DNA from 4 places in the Nonomuraea sp. NPDC049784 genome. Region 4 is predicted to be linked to each of the others. Evidence: riboswitches for the same ligand, from Rfam matches in the RefSeq annotation. Region 4 holds a riboswitch; each other region holds the start of a gene.

Region 1 (4,204 bases), on a different contig from region 4:
ATTACGGACCGGCTGGGACGGCCCTCCATCACGATTTGCTACGTTTAGGTGAGACCTCACCCGCCACTTCTGTACTATTTCGCCCCAGATATCATCCCTGGGAGGCGACACAGTGAGGTTTGGCAGGGTGCCGGTGGCCGCGGGTCTCGCGCTCGGGCTGGTCCTGTCCCCTATAGGCGCTGCCGCCGCTGATCCCAAACCCACACTCCGGCAGGCCAAGGCCAAGCTTGAAAAGCTCAACGACAAGGCCGACAAGGTCGTCGACCAGTTCAACACGGCCACGGAGCGCTACAAGAAGGCCAAGAGCGCTTATACCAAGCTGAACGACAGCTACAAGCGCAAGCTGGCGACCGTCGCGGACCTGCGTTCCCAGGTGATAGGCATGGCCGTCGACAGCTACAAGTACGGCACCGACCTGACCTCCTTGCCCGGGCTGATCAGCACGGACAACCCCCAGGCCCTGCTGACGGGGCTGACGCTGGCCGGGCAGATATCGAAGGAGCGGGCGGAGAAGCTGGCCGCGTTCGATCGTGAGAACCGCGGGCTGAAGGTCGAGCGTGACAATGCGCAGAAGGCACTGGAGGCCGCGGACAGGGAGCGGGACGGGGTCGAGAAGGAACGCTCGGAGATCATGAAGCTGATCAACGAGCAGAAGAAGCTGCTGAGGAAGCTGGGCGCCTACAATCCCGGCAACCCGAACAGCGTCGGCATCAAGTACTCGGGCCCGGCCTCGGGCAACGCCGCCGCCGTCCTGCGCTTCGCCTTCGCTCAGGTAGGCAAGCCGTACATTTACGGCGGGACCGGTCCGGGAGGCTACGACTGCTCAGGCCTGACCCAGGCGTCATGGCGCGCCGGCGGCGTGTCGTTGCCGCGTACGACGTGGCAACAGTGGGCGTGGGGGGCCAACCGCAGGGTCTCCTTGGACGACCTCCAGCCGGGGGACCTCATCTTCAGCTCGAGCTTGGGCCACGTCGTGATGTACGCCGGCAACGGGGACATTGTCCACGCGCCCCAAACCGGCGACGTGGTCAAGGTCGTCAAGCTCTCCTCCTACGGCAACTCTCTCCTGGGCGCCATCCGCCCGTAGGGCGCCATTTCTGAGAGTTCCCGAGTACAGGGGCTGGGTTTCCGTCGTCTGAGGCGCGTCTCCTGGCGCTGGGCCAGCGATCGACTGCGCGCGTCTCCTCTACCGCATCAGCCTGCGCGGCACCGTGGAGGTCTACGACATCGCCATCGCCCAGAGCACCCAGCACTCCGACGCCCACCTGCCCGGCGTCGAGGAATGCCTCGTGCTCACCCACGGACGCGTCAGCACCGGCCCGACCGATTCCCCCACCGACCTGGCCGAAGGTGATTCCATCCGGTTCAATGCCGCTCGCCCGCACCTGTACCGAGGTCACGCCGCGGACAATCGCGCTGTCCTTCTCATGGTGCACCCGGAGAGCTGACCAGAGCATCGGCAGGACAAAAGGCCACCATCTTGGGTGACTCGAAGTAGTCAGCCGTGTGAGGTAGGTAAGGCGGGCGCGTACTTGCCCCAACAGTATTCAGGGGTCTTCAGCCATGTCAGGTGCACTGCCTCGGTAGGAGCGGTCTTCGTGCATTCGAGGCATCAGACGCAACACATTGCGAGATCGCGCGGTCAGCGCTGAATGGCCGTGAGGAAGTCTCCGGGGGCTCACGTGACTTCGCGACCTTCAAGCCTCTGACCAGCTACATCGCTTGATCGACCTAAGGCATCGCTCATGCTGGCGTGCGTTGTTGGTGGAGGCGGCGCACGTCGTCGCACGTCGCGGCGCTCTGCCGCCTTCCCTGCGCCGGGCCGGCGAGGCGTTGTGCGGTGGGCCCGGCGCAACGTGTACGGCGGCCGGGGTGGAGCTCGTCGTGCGGGATGCTGTGGCTGAACGATCATTCGAAGCGCTTCTACGATGCAGCGTCGTTAATGTCGGCCAGGGCAGCCGGAGACGAGCCGGTCCACGGCGGGAACGCTCCCACGCATGAGCGTCGTGTGGGGCATCGCAACAAATGTGAAAAAGGCGACAATTACGGCCTGACAAACGCAGGCGAAACGAAGTGTGAGCAGTGTCACATTTCGATAAAGGAGCCTGGGGTTCCAGCAGGGATTTCCGCTCTTACAGCACCCTTTATCTGATCTTTACAGCCCATGTCTCACTTTGCTGATTCTTGACGGTTCGGCGTAGCTTCGGGCGTCGTCGCGGCGAACAAGCCATGTCCTCCGCGAACCCGCATCGGTCTCTCCCGATGTGAGACAGATAAAGATCCGCTGGTCGCCGCCCATATGCGCATATCAACATCTTGATCGGGCGGTGGCCTGCCGAGTCCGTGCAGCCAGGAGGCACGGAGCCGGGGACCCAGCGATCCCAGTTCCCCAGGGATCAGGGGTGAATCGGCGCGCAGATCGCGCCGTAGGGCTACTTCCAGGCCCGAATCCGTCAGCTAACCCGGTAGGCATTCGTGGAAGACTCAAGGAGAAATCCTGTCTACCTCCCCGCAGAACCCCCGTCTGTCCCGCCTTGCCCTGAGTGGCGTAGCGCTCACGATGACCGTGACGGCCGGAGGTCTGGTCCTCCATGCCCCAACGGCGCAAGCGGCGGCGAGCGCGTCGGATTCGACGGCCAAGGCGGCCACAGCCGCCCGAACCTCGAAGTCGGCCAGGGCCGCAGCGCTCAGGGCAGTCAAGATCGCTCGGCAGAAGTCCAAGGCCCGCAAGGCCGTCTCCGCGGCCAAGCACCAGATCGGTGACCCGTACCGCTACGGAGGCACAGGTCCTGGTTCGTTCGACTGCTCCGGCCTCGTCCAGTACGCCTGGAAGAAGGCTGGGGTGAAGATCCCGCGCGTGACGAGCAGCCAGTTCGTCCGCATCAAGAGCAAGGTCTCCTGGCGGAATCTCCAGCCTGGTGACCTGCTGTTCTTCAACGGGCTCGGCCACGTGGGCATGTACGTCGGCAAGGGCAAGATGATCCACTCGCCGCGGACAGGCGAACGGGTGCGCATCGACAAGCTGGGCACATGGCGTAAGTCGTCCTTCGTGGGCGCGGTCCGTCCCGGCCTGTGACCAAGCCCCGCCCGAACCCGTTTCGGGCGGGGCTCGTCCTCTTTTGCTGAGGTCCCTTTTATATTTGTTACGGCGGAGCACGTGCGGCGCCACCCGCCGCACGTGGCTGAGGGCCTCCAGGGAGACGCTCGCTGACCCGCACGGGGTTGGCCGCCGCAACGGCGCACGTTGGACCGCACAACCCTTGACCGCCGGGACGCAGGGGAGGGCGGCTGCCTCCCACCCCACACCTCGCCACACCCCTGGCTTCGCGCCGCTCGACACCGCGCCACACGGCTTCATATCTCTGGCTTCGCGCCGCGCGGCTTCACATGGCGCGACCCTGGCCGTTGGTCAACGGGCCTCGGCGTTTGGCTGGCGACCCGCGTTCGGCGGCGCATGACGGGCGGCTGATGGCCCGTGTCGAGTCCGGTGCGTGTCCCAATGGTCCCCGGGCATGACGGCGCGGCCCACCGATCATCAGAGGCCCGTCGATCCAGACCCCGGCGCCCGCTGGTCCGGAGCGCGGTGCGGCCAAGGTGCCCCCTGCGGGGCGGCTACGATCGGGCATCGTGTCTGGGTGGGTGAGTCAACGGGTCGCGGTGGTCTCCATCGTGCTCCTCGCCGTCGCTTCCGCCGGCGCCCCCACCCCCGATTCGCCGATCCTTCCGCAGGAGGCTCGCCACCTGTGGAGTGATGGTGCGGTCGTCGTCGGCGGAGCGCGGTCCGTAGTCGTCGGACACCACGCCCCATCCGGTGAGCTCCGCGAACTCGCGCGCAGGGCCGACGCGGCCGGGCGGCGGGTCTCGGACGTGCTCGGCCGGCCAGTACGACCGCTGATCGTCGTTCCCGGCTCCGCCGCCGAAGCGGCCGGGCTGGCTGGGTTGGACGGGGCGGGAGAGGTCGACGGGCTGGCCGCGGTGGCCGACGGCGGGCGGGTGATCGTCGTCCCCGAGTTCTTCGCCAAGCTCAACTCCACCGGCAAGGACGTCGTACTCACCCATGAGCTCACCCACGTCGTGGCGGGCACCGACCGACTGCCCGTCTGGCTCTACGAGGGGTTCGCCGACTACGTCGGCTACCGCGACTCCGGGCTGCCCGTGAGGACCGCCGCCGCTGAGCTCGCCGCCGAGGTGCGGTCCGGCCGGT
Region 2 (4,204 bases), on a different contig from region 4:
CGGCCCGGCCCCGCAGATCACCGGCGGCTACCGGCTCGGGGACGTCCGCCACATCGTCGCCTCTCCCGAGCGGGCAGGCCGCGAGCTCGGCTTCCACGCCGAGATCGGGTTCGAGGCGGGCATGAAGGAGTTCGCGTGGTCATGACCGTCGAGGTGATCCTGCCCTGCCTGAACGAGGAGGCCGCGCTCGACTGGGTGCTCGGTCGTATGCCCGACGGATACCGTGCCCTGGTGGTCGACAACGGTTCCACCGACCGCTCGGCAGAGGTCGCCCGCGACCTCGGCGCCCGTGTGGTACACGAGCCGCGCCGCGGCTTCGGTGCCGCCTGCCACGCGGGGCTGCTGGCCGCGAGCGCGGAGGTGGTCTGCTTCATGGACGCCGACGCCTCCCTCGACCCCCGCCAGCTCCCGAGAGTCGCCGAACCCGTCATCGGCGGCCACGCCGACCTGGTGCTCGGCGCCCGCCGGCCGCGCGTGGCAGGCGCCTGGCCCTGGCACGCCCGGCTCGGCAACGCCGTCATCGCCCGCGGCCTGCGTCGCCGCACCGGGGCGCCGTTGCACGACCTCGGGCCCATGCGGGCCGCCGGACGGTCCCGGCTGCTGGCGCTCGGGCTGAACGATCGCCGGTTCGGCTACCCGCTCGAAATGGTGCTGCGCGCGGCCGCCTCCGGGTGGCGGATCGCGGAGGTGGAGGTGGACTACCTGCGCAGAACGGGCCGTTCCAAGGTCACCGGCACCGTCCGGGGCACCCTGCGGGCCGCCTCCGACATGCGGCGGGTCATGGCCGAACACATGAGGTGACGCAGCCACAGGTAGGCGTGGACGGCGCAATCGTGCGGCTCAAGGACTCGCAGCGTTCCTTCGTGGATCCGTGGTGGTTGCTGCGGCTTTGGCGAGGTGGCCCGTTCGCCGCGCTTGCCGTACCAGGCGCTCCAGGCGCCGATCAGGCAGCGCGGCGGCCCAGGCTGCGCAGTTGGTCGGCGGTCAGTGCGGAGACGTTCTGGTCGATGGGGGTTTCGGTGTACTGGTGGATGGTCCAGGACTTCCAGTCGGCGGGCGGGGTGATCGATCCCTTGGCCTTGCTGTAGTGGGCGACCCACAGCGGGTACTGGGCCAGGCCCCTGCCGTAGGTGTTGGCGAAGTTCCAGCCGCTGTAGAACATCGGGGTGATCCCGGTCTTGGCCTTCACGTACGACAGCCACGTCTTGGCCCAGGTGTTGACCTCGGTGACGGACTTGCCGTCCGTGGTCTCCAGGTCAAGGACCAGCAGGTCGCCGGGCTTGGCGGGCTGGGAGTTCACCACGGACAGGAAGTGCTCGGCCTCCGCGACGGGGTCGTTGCCGGGGTGGCCGTAGTGGTAGGCCCCGCGCACGATCCCCTTCTTGCCCAGCTGGAGCCAGTGCCTGGCGAAGGAGGCATCGCGGAAGCTCGTGCCTTCCGTGGCCTTGATGATGCCGAACTTGGCCGTGCTGGCGTTCCAGTCGTACTGGGGCTCGTAGTTGGAGATGTCCAGGCCATACGTGAGAGATCCGGTCTCATGCTGAGCCGCGTGCGCAGGGCCGTTCTCCGTGGAGGATGCGAGCGCCATGCCGGCCACGCTGGCGACGGCGGCGGTCCCGGCGATGATCGCACCGGCGACGACGAAGCTGAGGCGCTGGGTGAGGGGATCGAAGTGATTCTTGAGGGCGTGGGCGACTGTGGCAAGCCGAGGCTTGGGCATGACGGCATTGACTCCTTGCTTCCATGCCGCCTACCGGGTTAGCTGACGGGTTCGGGCCTGGAAGTGCCCTACGGGCGCAGCCTGGGCTGGCGTCCGATTCACCCCAAGAGGTGGGTCCCCGGCTCCGCGAGGCGCGGATTCGGCGGCCGAACGCTGTCCACGAAGAGTTCTGAGGGCAGCGCACGGTCCGGTCAACGAAGCGGCAACGATGCGGCGAAAGTCGTCCCATCTATGCCTTGATTAGGCAAAAGATAGGCATCTATCCATAGATAGTGCAAGTAGGGCAAAATGGGATTTGCGTGTATCGGCCGCTGAACGGTACTGAAATGCCGTGCCTGTCAGGGTTTTCGGGCTCGGTAAAGTTTGAGGGCCGCCTCTTCCGGGCCCCGCTCACCGCTACGGACGAAAGCATGTGTCGCGCTGCGAAGGCCTACGGTTGTCAACACATGGGGCGAATCACCCGTACGTTGCTATTGTGACTTGGCATCATTCCACGGGTAATCGTGACGCGAGTCCTCGAAGAAGCGCCCTGGCGCTCACCCCGCGGTTCGTCACCGCCATCGAGGGCTACCTGCGCCGGCACCCGGCCGAGGCCGGACGGATCGCCCGAGCGAAAGCCCCGATTGTCGCTGGACGCCGAGCACGTTCCGGGCGATCAGGGCGCGGCGGGCTGCCGGAGAACTTGGCGAAGCTCGCCAAACTCGGTTCCGATCGAGAGCAAAAGGAGGGACAGCGCCGATGACGCTCGATCTCACCTTATTGAACGAAGCCGGTCCGGCGTTCCTCCGCGGCGCGCTCGGCGGATCGTGCCCACCGGCCCTGCTGCGGGCCTATCGCCGGGCGCTCCCGCGGCTTCTCGCTCTACCCGGCCCCGAACGGCTCGAGTACTTGTGCGCGACCGCCGCTGCCGAGGAACCGGAAGCCCTGACAGCATTCGATGTGATAGGGCCGGGGACATGGACTCTGGCATGGGAAACCGGCGAGCGGCCCACGGCCTTCCACGTGTGCACGGCCCGCCACGACGGCCCGGTCTGGGCGGTGGCGATGGGCGAGTTCGAGGGACGCACGTTCGTGGCCAGTGGCGGCGACGACCACGTGGTACGGCTTCGCGACGCGTTCGACCAGTCAGGGCCGGACCTGGAGGGCCATACGGCGAGCGTCCGCGCCCTGGCGTTCGGCGTGGTGGACGGCCGCCCGGTGCTGGCCGGCGGCGACCACGACGGCACGATCCGCACCTGGGACCTGCTCACCGGAGCGAGCGGGTTCACCTGTGACACGACCGGCGGCCATCCGACAGCCATGGCCTTCGTCGAGGCCGAGGGTGGGCGGATGCTGCTCGCCGTGGCGATCGGTTTCGACAACCGCGGCTTCCCGGCCGAAGACGAGGACGGGCGCGTCGACCTGCTGGACCCGGCCACCGGCGAGCTCGTGCGAGAGCTGCGTGCGGAGGAGAGGGACGGGATACTCGACCTCGCGGTGGCGAAGCTGGGCGAGAGCACCGTACTGGCCTCTCTGAGCCCCTACGAGCTGTACGTGTGGGACGTCGCCACCGGCGAGCAGCTGGGGACCGCCGAACCGAGCGATGTCTGGGAGGACATGGAGCAGGACGGGTTCGCTCCGCCCCTGCTCGTGGGCGTATGGAGCGGGCGGCCCGAAGTCGCCGTGGTGGTCCGGATCGAACACCCGCCGGGCTACACGGTGCAAAGCCGCGAGGTGGTCTACCTGAAACTGGAGAACCTCGGCGACAGGACCCCCAGCCAGGGGTTCGACCGCGACCAGGGGCCGGTGACCATGACCACTCACGCCGGGCAGAACGTGATGCTCGTGGCGAACCACACCGGAGCCGTCGGGGCGTGGGAACGGCCCGCCAAGGCCGTGATCTGGCACCCGGGCCACGAGACGGACGTCGACCTGGACGCCGACACCCGCCTGATCACGGCCGCCGCCTTCGGGCGCCTGGAGGGACGCCTCTGCCTGGCCACGGCCGGTCTCGACGGGACGGTGCAGGTCTGGGACGCACAGACGCCGCACAGACACCGGCGGACCGGCTACGGCGGGTCGGGGCTGGCGCTGTTCACCACAGTGCAGGGCGTGCCCGCGCTGGCCGTCGGCACGCACAGTGACACGGTGCTCCTGGTGGACGCGGCGAGTGGAAAGAAGATCGGTTCGGTGGGTTGCCGCCAGAGCGGCCGCGGCCACGACTGCGACATCTCGCCTTATGACCACTGCTGCCGAGGACTGGCAGCCGGAAATGTGGCCGGTCGGCCGTACATCGCGAGCAGTGGCTGTGCCGCCTACGGCACCATGCTGTGGCAGCCACTGAGCAAGATCCGTGGGATCACCCGGAAGGGCGATGCCAAGGGTGGCCAGGTCACCTTCGGCGGCATGGATCACGCCTCACCCACCGCTCTCGCCTTCGGCGAGGCCGACGGCCGGGCGCTGCTCGCAGCCGGCGCCGACGTGTGGGACCCGGTCACACAGGAG
Region 3 (4,204 bases), on a different contig from region 4:
GATGGAAAAGATCTACCGTGACGGGCGGGCGAAGGCCATCGGCACCTCCAACTTCACGATCGACACCCTGACCCGGCTGATGAACGAGACCGACATCGTGCCGTCGATCAACCAGATCGAGCTCCACCCGTACCTGCAGCAGCGCGATATGCGCGCCTTCCACGAGGCCAACGGCATCCTCACCGAGGCCTGGAGCCCGCTCGGCCAGGGCAAGGGCCTGCTCGACGACCCCGCGCTGGCCGTGCTGTCCGGCAAGTACGGCAAGACGCCCGCGCAGATCGTGCTCCGCTGGCACCTGCAGCTCGGCAACGTCGTCATCCCCAAGTCCGTGACCCCGTCGCGGATCGCCGAGAACATCGACGTGTTCGACTTCATCCTCGACCCCGAGGACATGGCCGCCATCGGCGCGCTGAACAGGGGCCGGCGTTTCGGTCCCGATCCCGACACGTTCGACATGATGTGATTCGTCTACGATCTCCCGTGTGCGGGATTTTGCGTGGGGCATTGCGGCGACAGGCGGTATCGCGCGGACTGTGGGAGCGGCCATCGTGGCCGAGCCGGGGATGCGGGTGGCCGCCGTCGGGTCCAGGGACTTAGGACGGGCGCAGACCCTGGCCGCCACTTTGGGCGCGGAGTCGGCGTACGGCTCCTATGAGCAGATGTGCGCCGATCCGGCCGTGGACGCCGTCTATGTCGCGACGCCGCACGCCCAGCATCTACAGGTGGCCGAGGCCGCCATCGCCGCGGGCAAGGCCGTGCTGTGCGAGAAGCCGCTGGCCGCCACCGTGGACGACGCGGAGAAGATGGTACGGCTGGCGCGCGAGGCAGGCGTGTTCCTCATGGAAGCCATGTGGATGCGCTTCAACCCCCTCATCCAGAAGATCGCGGCCGACGAGCGCTTCGGCGACATCCGCTCCGTGCACGCCTCCTTCGGCTTCGCCAAGCCCTACGATCCGGCGCACCGGCTGTGGGCGCCGGAGCTGGGCGGCGGGGCCCTGCTCGACCTGGGGATCTACCCGTTCGGCCTGGCTCAGCTACTCCTCGGCATGCCCTCTGACCTGCGGATAACCGGGTCCCTGGCACCCAACGGCGTGGACGCGGAGGCGGCCGGGGTCTTGCTCTACCCCGGCGGCAGGCGGGCTCTCGTAGAGACCTCGTTGCTCGGGAATTACCCGAACCATGCCTGTGTTGTAGGTACTCAGATGCGGGCGGACGTCCAGGCGCCGTTCTGGGCCCCGCAGCGGATGTTGCTTTCCGGGCGCTCCATGGAGCCGGAGGAGCATGTGCTCGATCCGGCGGACAACGGATACGCCGGAGAGCTCCGCGAAGTCCGCGCCGCGACGGCCGAAGGCAGGACCGAAAGCTCGGTCATGCCGCTTGATGAGTCCCTTGCCATGATGGGGCTCCTGGCCGCGGCTCGCAGGCAGCTCGCCTAGCTGGGTCGTTACAGATTTGTAGCCTCTTGCCTTATGCATTACATTTGAGGCATTCTTGAGACATTCGTCCGGTTTGTCCGGCAATGTCCGACCATCGCGACACACATCACAGGACCGTCCTGTGACCGCTGAATCCGCCTCCGGGCGGAACCGGGGACCCAAGTCCCATGGGGTGAATCGGCACTTCGGTGCCGTAGGGCAGCTTCCACGCCCGAACCCGTCAGCTAACCCGGTAAGCGGCATGGAAGCAAGGAGTAACCCCCTCGATGGCCAAGTTCCGCATTACCGCTGCCACGAAGACCAACATCGTCCGAGCCGCGCTCGGCGCGACCGTCCTGGCCTCCGGGCTCGGCGCCCACATGACCGCGGCCTCCGCCGCGGACAAGCAGCCGGCCACCGCAGCTACTCACGACAACAACCGTGCCAAGTCCCGGGAAACCAAGATCAACGTCACCGCCTCCCAGGTCCTGGCGCTCGCCAAGTCCCAGGTCGGCACCTCCGAGAACGCCTACGGCGGCGGCACCCCGTACCAGAGGTGGTACGCCAACTCACAGCGCGCCGCGGAGACCATCGCCCGTGACGGCGGCAGCCGGGCCGACTACGTGAACGCCGCCTGGTGCTCGATGTTCGTCTCCTGGGTCGGCGAGCAGACCGGCGCCCGCCCGCAGATCGGCTGGGACGCCTACACCGTCACCCACGCCAAGTGGTTCGCGGCCAATCATCGCTTCGGCACGGTCGCCAAGCCCGGCGCGGTCGTGTTCTTCTCCTGGAGCGGCAGCAAGAGCCTCGACGACATCCAGCACGTCGGGTTCGTCGAGAAGGACAACGGCGACGGCACCATCTCGACCGTCGAAGGCAACACCGGCAACGGCAAGGTCGAAGAGCGCGTGCGTCCGAAGTCCCAGGTCGTCGGCTACGGCTACCCGCAGTACGCCGGCTGACCCTGTTGCGCTAGACGAGCGCGCGCCCCGAAAGGGGCGCGCGCTCTTCGCATTCCACCGGTGAAGCGCCTGGGCACCGGCGCCTCCGAGTCCGCGCCGGAGTCGGATGAGCGGCCCGCCACCTGGGAAGACCCGAGGGAAGCAGGCTCGCGAGAAGAGCCACGCGCGAACCTCGCCAAGGAGCCGCCATGAGACCCAGCCCACGCCCAGGAGCCGTCGTCGCGGAGCGGCCGTGAGGGGCGGGCTCCAGTGGGCCGCCGACGGGCTGTTCCCCCGCGGCGGAAACCCACACGGCGTCCTGCCCGCCCTGCTGATCCTCCTGGCCATGGTCACCGGAATCGTGGACGCCGTCAGCTACCTCGGCCTGGGGCGCGTCTTCGTCGCCAACATGACCGGCAACACCGTCTTCCTGGGCTTCGCCCTCCTTGGCGGCGGAGACCTGTCGAAATGGGCCCCTCCCCTGTCCCTCGCCTGCTTCGGTGCCGGAGCGTGGAGCTCCGGCCTGCTGACCAGGCAGGTGGGGAACGCGCGGCGGGCGTTCACCATCGCCACCACCGTGCACGCGGTCCTCGTCGCGGCCGGCCTCGTGGTGGCCCTCACGGCCGGACACCACACCGCCGGGGCCAGGGCGGCGCTCATCGCGCTGCTCGCGTGCGGCATGGGCCTGCAGAACGCGTCCGTACGCGCGCTGGGCGTACCCGACCTGGTCACCAACGTCCTCACCACCACCCTGACGGGCCTGGCCGCCGACACCCCCGGGCGGGCGGCCTTCCGCCGGTTCGCCTCCGTCGCGGCGATGTTCCTCGGCGCGCTCGCCGGCGCCACGCTGCACCTGAACATCGGCCCCGCACCCGCGCTGACGCTCGCCCTGGTCCTGCTCGCGATCGTCGCCCTCGCAGCCCGCAGGCGCGGCCCCCGGAGCTCATGAGAGGAAGAAATCCGCCAGAGCCCGCGCGACCCCCGCCGGGTCGTTCTCCATCGGGATGTGCCCGGCCCCGGGAATGCGCACGAGCGTGCTGTTCGGGACCTCGGCGACGAAGCGCTCGGCGTACCGGACCTCCTGGAACGTGTCGTCCTCGCCCCACACCAGCAGCTTCGGCGTCTCATCGGCCTTCAGCGCGGGCACCAGGTCCAGCGTGTAGCGGCTGTCGGCCGCGCCCGCCAGGGCCATCCAGGACCGGCCGACCCGCGGGTCGTGCCACGGCTCCAGGTAGCCGGCCAACTCCGCCTCGGAGGCGGGCCGAGCCAGCGCGGTCGTGACGGCCTTGCGGCGTGCGGCCAGCAACTCCTCCACGGTCGTGGCCGCCACCACAGCGGGATCCCGGTAACGGGCCACCCCGGGCACCGGCCAGGAGTCGTACGTGACCGAATTGACCAGAGCCAGCCGCCGTACCTCCGACTCGACCAGCAGATGCTGCGCGACCGCACCCCCGATGTCGTGCCCCGCCACCAGCAGCGGCGCCTGCGCACCCACCGCGGCCGCGAACCGCCCCACCCACGCCGCCAGCGCGGGCACCGCCGCCGTCTCCGCCGTGAGCTCCCCCTCGGAACGGCCCAGCCCCGGCAGATCGACCGCCACAGGCCGCAACCCCGCCGCAGCCAGAGTGTCGATCACCGGCTCCCAGACCCGGCTCCAATACGTGCCGTGCAGCAGCAACACCACCGGGCCCCGCTCGCCCGCCGTCAGATAGCTGGCCATGCGGCCGTCGACTTCGATCGTCATTCGCTCGGACATGGCATAACCATGATGTTCTGCCCTACCTATGGTCAAATACCAACTAAGGTATGTCGGCATGACATTGGCGCAGCTCAGGGTGCTGGTCGCGG
Region 4 (4,204 bases):
CGTCACCGGCACGGACGCCCTGCGCGGACCGGCGCAGACGCTGTACTCCACCGGCTCGTTCTGGTTCTCGGCGGTCGCCATGGCGGCGGCCAAGGCGACCATCGAGACCCTGCGCGACACGGACGGCATCGGGGCCATGGAGCGGGCCGGCACGCAGCTTCGCGAGGGGCTGCACGCGCAGGCCAAGTCCCACGGGTTCGTGGTGAACCAGACGGGGCCGGTGACGATCCCGTGGCTCAGCTTCGACGGGGACGCCGACCTCTCCGTCGCGATGTACTGGAGCGACGCCTGCCTGCGGCACGGGGTCTACCTGCACCCGTGGCACAACTGGTTCATGTCGGCCGCGCACACGGAGGCGGACGTGGCGAAGGCTCTGGAGGGCACGGATCAGGCGTTCTCGGAGACCCGTGCCCACTTCGGCTAATCCCGTTGGCGGCACACGCCACGAGTGACCCGCCGCCCCGTAGTGCGGCGGGAGGGCCGGAAAGAGGGGTTCAGGTGGCGGTGAGCTTGGTGATCTCGTCCACGATGGACGGCCAGAGCGGGCGCGGCAGGTCGTGGCCCATGCCTGCGTAGGTCACCAGGCGGGCACCGGGGACGGCCGCGGCCGTGGCGTGGCCGGCGGCGACCGGGATGAGCTGGTCGGCCTCGCCGTGCAGCACCAGCGTGGGCACCTGTAGGCCCGTGAGCAGTGCCGTACGGTCTCCCGAGGCCATGATCGCGGCGAGCTGCCGGGCCGTGCCGTCGGGGTCGAAGCAGCGGTCGAACGCCAGCCCGGCCAGCTCGGTGATCCTCTCAGGGTCCAGCTCGTATCCGGGCGAGCCGAGGACCGACCAGGTCCGCACCGCCTGGGCCATGACGGATCCGCGGTCGGGAGCGGGCCTGGCCAGGAGGACGGCGAGCGCGGCCTCCGTCGGCGGGGCCACCGAGGGTCCGGGCGTGGACATGATCGAGGTCAGGGTCAGCACCCGGTCCGGATGGCGGATGGCCAATGCCTGGGCGATCATGCCGCCCATCGAGGCGCCGACCACGTGCGCGGCGGGCCAGCCGAGGGCGTCCATGAGCCCCGCCGCGTCATCGGCCAGGTCGTCCAGCAGATACGGCGAGGGCGCCCCCAGCGCGGGAGCGCCCTTGTCGTGGAAGTGGGTGGAGAGGCCCGCGTCGCGGTTGTCGAACCGTACGACGTGGTGTCCCTGCCCCGCCAGCAGCTCGCAGAGCCCTTCGTCCCAGTGGATCAGCTGGGCGCCGAGCCCCATGATGAGGAGCAGGGGACGGCCCTCGTGCGAACCGAAACTCTCGTAGGCGATTTCGATGCCGTTCGCGGCTACACGGGTGGTCACGAGGACCAGAATGACATTCTGGTGGTGGCCCGTAAAGTCAGATCTTGATGAGGTTGCGGATGCGCTCGCTGGTGAGCGCCACGCTGCCGCCCGCCACGGCCACGGCGCCGGCCACGACGGCGGCCGTGCTCTTCGAGAGCGGTGCGGGCACGGCCTCGCTGGCCGCGGGAGGCTCGGCCGGGTTGTTGTCCTCCTCGGCCCAGGCGCCGGTCGAGAACGGGACCGGGTAGTTCTTCTTGCCTGGACCCTGGCCCCACTTGGTGATGACGTAGTCGACCTTGATGTGGCCCTCGCCGCCGTTGCCGTCGACGCCGAGCGTGTCGGAGTTGAACGTGCCGCCGGTGAGCTCCGCGAAGGTCTTGGCGTCCAGGTCCAGCATGACCCCGTTGTTGGAGGGCACACCCGGGCCGCGGTCGCCGACGAAGAAGGGCAGCTTCTTGCCCTCGTAGACCACGTAGCCCTCGGTCATGAGCGGCCAGCTCGGGCTGGCGGCCAGGCCCTTCTGCATGGGCTTGCCGCTGGCGGGCAGGCCGGTGTCACCGGCGCGGCCGGAGGAGTCGTCCCAGAAGTATGAAGCGGTGGTCGAGCCCTTGAGCAGGACCTTCTCGCCAGTGCTTGAGTCGGCGTGAGCCGCGGTGCCGGCGCAGGTCAGCGCGCACACGGTAGAGCTGGTGAGCAGAGCGAGAGAACGCAGGCCAAAACGTGCAGACATGAATTTAAGTCCTTCGCGACGGGGGCAGGGAGGTTCGCTCGCTCGAAAAAGGGCGTAGCAGGGCAAAGCACCTGACAATGGGGGGAGAAGCTACGCAGAGCGCGAAACGAGCCTGAGGAAGGGACCGCTCAGGAAGCGGCGGCTATCACGCTGTCTGGGAGTTCGACGCGGTCGTTCAAGTCGTTCATATGTCCTCTCCATCTCGCCTACCGGGTTAGCTGGCGGGTTCGGGCGTGGAGATGCCCTACCGACGCTTGGTCGGATTCACCCCATTTGCGGTGGGTCCCCGGTTCCCGAGTGATCGGGATTCGGCGCCAGCCAGCTGTTCCTCCTCTGTGAGGTCCACGCCACCGGCTGTGAATTGGGCAACACTCTAACCACGCATTCCGGACATACGCAAACACTTCGTCATGAAACGGGCAGAAGATCTACCTTCCCGTACAAAGAAAAAAGGGGGTACGGCAGTGCCGTACCCCCTGAAAATCCAGCCTCAGCCGCCGCTCTTGCGCCTGAACGATCTTTTACTCGCAGCCGGACCGTGCGCCCCGTGGATCTTCGATGGGTCGCCGCCCTTGCCACCCGCGCCCGAGTCCGCGTGCAGGTTGCGCTTACGCTCCAGCGCCTCGCGGAACTTGCGCTTCATCTCGTCCTCGGGAGTTTCGCTGACTTCCGGCTCCGGTGTATCCGCCATGAGGACCTCCAAGGTGTTGGGGACAACTCACAGCTTCGCATGGCCCCGCTTACGACGCGAAACCGGCTTCGACCCTGCCTTGCGAGACCGCCGGCGCGTCCAGCCGCCTGCCCGGCATCGCCACCAACGCCACGAGGGCGATCAGCGCTCCCACCACCCCCAGCGACGGGATGACCACGGCCGCCGCGGAGGCGTGCGCGGCGGCCAGGCCACGGCGGCGTCGGCCCAGGTGTGCCCGTCCAGACCCTTCCCCGTCAGCAGCAGCGCGCCGATGGCCACGGTGAGGATCGCGATGCCGGCCTAGTCGGGACGCCCACCCCCCAGTGCCCGGCCGATTCAGGAGCCGGAGCACGACGATTGCGATCAGCAAAAGGGCGAGCGGCATGTTTGCCGGAATTTCTCCAGAGAGGATGCCTCGGCCTTCAGTTCAGGTCGGGGGCGGGTATCGCACTCCTACAAAGCAGGGCAGGGCAAGCCGCACGGCGTCGGCGGCGGCCCTGGCGCGCGGCAGGCCACCCTGCGTCTCGTCATAGTGTTCGGCCTCGAGGTCGTAGTCGAGCACTGGGTCCTCCTGGCGTCGGGTGTGCTGCCCGCAGGGTAAAGGGGAACCGTTCAGTTCCTGGTGTTGGGTTGGAGCGGCTCAGGAAATACACCCGGCATGATGGTCAAGCCCCCGGTCCTGCCATGAGCCTCCTGGGCCGTGACCTGGCGCTGGATCTGGGAGGCGCGAGCACACGAATCTACGCCAGGGGCAAGGGCATCGTGCTCGACGAGCCCTCGGCGGTCATGCTCGACGACCGCACCGGCAAGGTCATCGCGTACGGCGCGGACGCGGCCGACGGCGAGACGTGCCGGCCGGTCAGCGGCGGCCTGCCGGCCGACGGCGAGCTCACCTGGCGCATGGTCAGGCATTTCCTGAGCAAGGTGCACCGGCGTCCGTTCGCCAGGCCACGCCTGGTCATGGCGCTGCCCGACAGCTCCACCCCGATCGAGCGGACGGCGCTGAGCGACGTGGCGTTCGAGGCGGACGCCAGGCGGATCGTTCTGGTCCCGCACTCGCTCGCGGCGGCGCTCGGCGCCGGGCTGCCGGTCGACGACGTCGCCGGGAACATGGTGATCGACATCGGGCGCGACTCGGCCAGGATCGCCGTCCTCTCGTCCGGGGCCGCCGTGTCCACGACGGCCGTCCCAGGCGGCGGCGAGGCCGTCGACAGGGCCATCGTGCGCCTGGTCGAACACGAGCACGGCCTCCTCCTCGACGAGCACGAGGCCGAGTCGGCCAAACGCCACATCGGCGCAGAGTGGAAACCGACGCACCGGCACGTGACGGTGCACGCCCGCGACTCGGACACCGGCCACGAGCGCGAGGTACGGCTGCCCGTCCAGCAGATTTACGAGGCGACCAGGCAACCGGTCGAGGCGATCGTGCGGGCGGCGATGGAGACGGTCGAGCGGTGCCCG

What was found. Region 4 has a riboswitch for cyclic di-AMP ahead of AB0J09_RS07195 (hypothetical protein). Riboswitches for the same ligand answer to the same signal wherever they lie in the genome.
Region 1: linked by a shared signal. The riboswitch ahead of AB0J09_RS26725 (C40 family peptidase) and the one ahead of AB0J09_RS07195 (hypothetical protein) in region 4 are both predicted to bind cyclic di-AMP.
Region 2: linked by a shared signal. The riboswitch ahead of AB0J09_RS16490 (GH25 family lysozyme) and the one ahead of AB0J09_RS07195 (hypothetical protein) in region 4 are both predicted to bind cyclic di-AMP.
Region 3: linked by a shared signal. The riboswitch ahead of AB0J09_RS33275 (CHAP domain-containing protein) and the one ahead of AB0J09_RS07195 (hypothetical protein) in region 4 are both predicted to bind cyclic di-AMP.

Annotation. Positions count from the first base shown of each region.
Region 1 covers NZ_JBFAMX010000141.1:3,342-7,545, forward strand. Annotated here, with positions in the region: gene AB0J09_RS26715 (NlpC/P60 family protein) at 113-1,087, shown strand; gene AB0J09_RS26720 (cupin domain-containing protein) at 1,212-1,448, shown strand; cyclic di-AMP (ydaO/yuaA leader) riboswitch at 2,324-2,487, shown strand; gene AB0J09_RS26725 (C40 family peptidase) at 2,561-3,076, shown strand; gene AB0J09_RS26730 (hypothetical protein) at 3,628-4,204, shown strand, end outside.
Region 2 covers NZ_JBFAMX010000064.1:2,764-6,967, forward strand. Annotated here, with positions in the region: gene AB0J09_RS16480 (NAD-dependent epimerase/dehydratase family protein) at 1-145, shown strand, start outside; gene AB0J09_RS16485 (glycosyltransferase family 2 protein) at 142-801, shown strand; gene AB0J09_RS16490 (GH25 family lysozyme) at 944-1,720, opposite strand; cyclic di-AMP (ydaO/yuaA leader) riboswitch at 1,733-1,875, opposite strand; gene AB0J09_RS16495 (hypothetical protein) at 2,459-4,204, shown strand, end outside.
Region 3 covers NZ_JBFAMX010000212.1:11,786-15,989, forward strand. Annotated here, with positions in the region: gene AB0J09_RS33265 (aldo/keto reductase) at 1-463, shown strand, start outside; gene AB0J09_RS33270 (Gfo/Idh/MocA family oxidoreductase) at 483-1,436, shown strand; cyclic di-AMP (ydaO/yuaA leader) riboswitch at 1,553-1,690, shown strand; gene AB0J09_RS33275 (CHAP domain-containing protein) at 1,703-2,377, shown strand; gene AB0J09_RS33280 (YoaK family protein) at 2,610-3,305, shown strand; gene AB0J09_RS33285 (alpha/beta hydrolase) at 3,300-4,112, opposite strand; partial or broken gene AB0J09_RS33290 (LysR family transcriptional regulator) at 4,171-4,204, shown strand, end outside.
Region 4 covers NZ_JBFAMX010000017.1:34,301-38,504, forward strand. Annotated here, with positions in the region: gene AB0J09_RS07185 (aminotransferase class III-fold pyridoxal phosphate-dependent enzyme) at 1-424, shown strand, start outside; gene AB0J09_RS07190 (alpha/beta hydrolase) at 495-1,340, opposite strand; gene AB0J09_RS07195 (hypothetical protein) at 1,378-2,052, opposite strand; cyclic di-AMP (ydaO/yuaA leader) riboswitch at 2,241-2,376, opposite strand; gene AB0J09_RS07200 (DUF5302 domain-containing protein) at 2,543-2,743, opposite strand; gene AB0J09_RS07205 (hypothetical protein) at 2,885-3,022, opposite strand; gene AB0J09_RS07210 (hypothetical protein) at 3,171-3,305, opposite strand; gene AB0J09_RS07215 (rod shape-determining protein) at 3,428-4,204, shown strand, end outside.